2 regions of the Ruegeria sp. AWH4_226 genome follow, and region 1 is predicted to be linked to the other one. Evidence: riboswitches for the same ligand, from Rfam matches in the RefSeq annotation. Region 1 holds a riboswitch; the other holds the start of a gene.

Region 1 (2,201 bases):
AGGATATTCAGCTCCTTGGCCAAGCGTTCTATTTTGGCAACCAATTCGGCAGGGTCGGTTTGTTCCGGTAAGTCGACGATGATGCTCTCGAAGTCATCATGTTCGTGGTCGTGGTGGCCGTCGTGGTGTGATGGACGCGCGTCCATGTCATCCTCGGCAGCGGCCCCAAGGCCCAGCACAACGCGCACATCCACAACACCGTCGGCAACCTCGACCACCGGCAGCGGGCGCGGGGCCTCAGCGGCGATGATCTCCTTGGCCTTGGCCACGCCGTCCGGACCGGCCAGATCGGGCTTGGTCATCAGGATGATGTCGGCGCAGGAAATCTGATCTTCGAACACCTCGGACAGGGGTGTTTCGTGGTCGATCGATTCATCTGCCAGGCGCTGGGCATCCACCGCCTCGACATTTGGGGCAAAGCGACCGGCGGCAACGGCCTCGGCATCGGCCAGAGCGATCACTCCGTCAACCGTGATTTTCGAGCGGATATCGGGCCAGTCGAACGCCTTGAGCAGCGGCTTTGGCAGGGCGAGGCCCGATGTTTCGATCAGGATGTGTTCAGGGCGTGGTTCCAGCGCCATCAAGGCTTCAATGGTTGGGATGAAATCATCGGCCACGGTACAGCAGATGCAGCCATTCGCCAGTTCCATGATGTTTTCCGCCGGGCAATCCGGGATTGCGCAGGATTTCAGGATATCGCCATCGACGCCGACATCGCCGAACTCATTGACCACAACCGCCAGGCGTTTGCCCTGCGGATTCTGCATCAAGTGTTTGACCAGCGTTGTCTTGCCGGAGCCCAAGAAGCCGGTGATCACGGTAACGGGGAGTTTTTCGAGGTTGCTCATTCTCATGCTCCAATCGGGGGAATACGGGCCGCACAGTTCTTGCGGAAATGTTCAGGACGTTCGCGCCATTTGACCAGACCGTCTTCGGCGGCGAGATACTTGGTGACGCCTTCGATGATGGTGTCAACGTGTTCGGTCTCATCGAGGTTTTCATAGACGAAGGTCCAGCGTGTCGGACCTCCGCGCAGTACGATGGAACAGCCCTGATCGCAGTTTGACAGGCATTCGACTGGTTTCAGGTCTATGCCGTCCGGCAAGCCAGCATCCTCAAGCGCCTTGTGCAATAATCTGCCCGGTCGCTGCGCATCATCCTCGATGGGCAAGCCTCGGCGGCAGGTTGTACAGACCAGCAATTCGACTGGTGCAGTCTCGGTCATGTCTCTCATCCCCCCAATCCTTTATGGGGGACGGGGTTTCATGCGGGCCACGTCTGCACATGGACCCGACACCGGATCACCCCGCCCGGTTTCAACTTCGTGTGCTGGCAGGTCTCCCGGCTTGCGGATGTCAGAGGATCACTCTGGCAGGTGTCCCGCCTTCCCGGCCGTGAAGGCCAGTGGCATTGGGCACCCTCTCCGGTCACGGTCGCGGGGGCGGCTGCGTTTGACGGTCTTTCCGCTGACGCATTCCCTTTTCATCCATTAAAAACGGACACCAACGTATCGGACATGCGGTACCAGCAGGGGGGTTGTCAAGCACGAGGCAAGGGTTGCAATCGTTCAGATCAGAAAAGCGACAAGCCCGTGTCAATGAGCGGCATTTGCGGCCGGCCCGTTCAGCAGCCTGAGACTGAATGAACCGGCGGTGAGTAGGGTGGACATATCTTGATAAACTCTTAACCACCGTGCCTTCCCGTGAAAAGCTTTCGCCGTAAGTCAGACTTGAGAAATTGAAAGAAAAAGAAACCCGCCCTTTGCGTCGGTCACAGGTCGTGTGCCGTTGTCACAGAGTTGAGATAAAATGCGGCCGATACTCAACTGCTTAACCCAGCAGGCTTTGGTGGGTGATCCATATGCCACCACAATTATTTGACCAAAACTCGGAGCATTATTCGTTTTCTTTTCCGGCAAGCAAAACGGATACTTGCCCGAACTGCGACCGTCAGGAGGAAGAGATGCGAGTCGGTTTTATCGGTTTAGGAAATGTGGGCGGCAAGCTGTCGGGATCGCTGTTGCGAAATGGAATTGACTTGACGGTCCACGACCTCAACCCCGATCTGGTGGCCGAGTTCGTGGCTAAGGGCGCAAAAGCGGCGGAAGACCCCGCTCAGATGATGCGGGATTGCGATGCTGTCATCACCTGCCTGCCATCCCCAGCAGCCTCGGACGCTGTTATGCAGGAAATGCTGCCCGA
Region 2 (2,201 bases), on a different contig from region 1:
GATCATAGCTGAAACGGTGAACCATTTGACCTCCTCTTGCCTCGTATTCGGCGTAGACCTGACCAAGCCGCTCTTTCCGCTCAGACCGTTGGCTAGGATCGTCCACGACGTAACCCTCAGGGGTGGTGGCCAGAGAGTCTGTGCTGTCGAAGTCATAGTTTTCATCTGAATCGCGAAACACAAGCCCGAGTTTCAGCCCTTCGGCAACAAAATAGTCTGCGGTCAGGTCAATCGTGGTGCGGTCAACACTGTCTTTTTCCCCATTGCTGCCAGAATAATCATAGCCGTCATCGTCCAGCCGGGCGATACCGACGGCCACGCCGCCTTTATCGTTACGATAGGAATACCGTGCGGACGCGTTGTACCCGTCGCCAAATTCAACTGTGCCACCATATTCGTGACCCAGCCCACCTCTCTTGGTGATGATGTTGACCACACCAGCCGAAGCGTTCGAACCATAGAAAACGGATTGCGGCCCGCGTAAAACCTCGATTCGCTCAATATTGGCCGTCTGAATGCCTGACAGGATGTATTCTCCATCACCACCCGCTGCCGGAACGCCGTTGATCAGTATCAACGTATGGTTGGCTTCGGCGCCGCGGATACGAACTTGCGTGAACGCGTCACCTGATCCGTTGACGGACATACCTGGAACAGAGCGCAGGGCATCCTGCACTGTCGTGATGCCGCGCCGCGCAATCTCTTCAGCGGTGATCACGCTGGCTGCGCGACCGTATTTTTTTTCTTCGATCGGAGTGAAACCCCCGGATATTACAATTTCTCCGATATCAATAGTCTCTTGCGCTTCAGCGCTCGTCGAAGCTGTTAGAATTGTAGCAACAGTGGCATTTAACAGGGCGGTTTTCTTCATTGGTTGTCCCTAAGATCCCCTTCTTGGCGAAGGGGAAAAAGACACCTTTTCTGGTGCCTTTATTGGTAATTGTCGTTGGAGGAAAACAACCTCCGCAGACGGCGAAATGTCACCGCTACGGATAGACCGTTGCCAAAGACGCGCCCCGCGTCCGGACCGGGTGATCGCTCTGGCAGGTCTCCTGACTTGCGGGTCGAGGCTTGACCGGGCCTTCCCATCCCAATGGGGACAGTGGCATGTGCCAGCAAAGCTCACCGCTTACAGTTGCGGGGGCAGTCGAGGATTTGGCGCAAAGGCCGCACCCCGTTCCCTATTATCCGGATGGTGTCCCAACCGGACCAGAACGCGCGGAAATTGGCTGAACCGTCTGTGATTTGTCAATCATGAAATTGCAGCAAGTCTCCAAATTCTTGATGCGCCGTCTCCGAAGCCTGCCATGCCCATGTATTAGAGGCGGTCGGCTGTCCACAAATCTTGATTTGTAACTCATCACCGCTGGCTCAACGGCTATGGCCCCATGCGCGATCTCGGCTGTTAGGACATCGACTGCGTTGTAGGTCCTGAGAGGGTCAATTTGTTGTGCGTAAGGTAATTGCCCTGCTTGCGAGTTCTGTCCGAATATCGTGCAACCTCTGCCAGCCATGCATTCTGCTTCTGATCTGCATGTCTCTGCTGCAACGGGATTCGGTTTTAGGGTAAGTTTCTTGCGGCTTCATGTCCGGGTAGAGTCGACGAGATTTCGTAGCTTTCGCTCCGGATGTTGTGGCATAGGCGTTTTATGAACGAACTTCCGAAGCGCAAGACTTTACCCCGGCTTGACGAAAGCCTGCTGACGCATCTGCCACCGTTTTCAAAACTGGATCGGCGGCAACTGCGCACGATTCTGGATCAGGCAAGCTCTCGCCGATACGAGGCCGGCGTCGCAATTTTCGAAGAAGACGCACCAGCCGACCGTTTTTATTTGTTGCTTGATGGATATGTTCGCGTTGTTCGGATCACCCCGACAGGCGAACAGGTCACTGCGTTGCACATTCCAGCGGGGCAACTCATTGGTTTTGCGAGCGCGCTTGGGCGGCAGACTTATCCGGCGACGGCGATAACGGCCACCGAAAGCATCGCGCTGAGCTGGCCCATGAAGCTTTGGGAAATTTTCGCGGCGGAATATGACGGTTTTTCAACCGAAACCTACAAGACAATTGGCAACCGCTTGGGTGAGTTAAACAATCGGGTCGTTGAAATCTCAACTCTGCAGGTTGAACAACGCATCGCCAACGCGCTGCTGCGTCTTATCCACCAGACCGGGCGAAAAGTTCCGGACGGGATCGAAATC

What was found. A riboswitch is a leader RNA that binds a small molecule or an ion and turns the genes downstream of it on or off. The one in region 1 is predicted to bind cobalamin.
Region 2: it holds a riboswitch for cobalamin, as region 1 does, so the genes downstream of both, ACXAET_RS17655 (TonB-dependent receptor plug domain-containing protein) here and ACXAET_RS07390 (DUF1636 family protein) in region 1, are expected to answer to the same signal.

The regions. Positions count from the first base shown of each region.
Region 1 covers NZ_JBSWUU010000001.1:1,512,167-1,514,367, reverse strand. Annotated here, with positions in the region: gene cobW (cobalamin biosynthesis protein CobW) at 1-848, opposite strand, end outside; gene ACXAET_RS07390 (DUF1636 family protein) at 851-1,225, opposite strand; cobalamin riboswitch at 1,315-1,522, opposite strand; gene ACXAET_RS07385 (NAD(P)-dependent oxidoreductase) at 1,963-2,201, shown strand, end outside.
Region 2 covers NZ_JBSWUU010000002.1:479,737-481,937, reverse strand. Annotated here, with positions in the region: gene ACXAET_RS17655 (TonB-dependent receptor plug domain-containing protein) at 1-871, opposite strand, end outside; cobalamin riboswitch at 1,026-1,229, opposite strand; gene ACXAET_RS17650 (Crp/Fnr family transcriptional regulator) at 1,650-2,201, shown strand, end outside.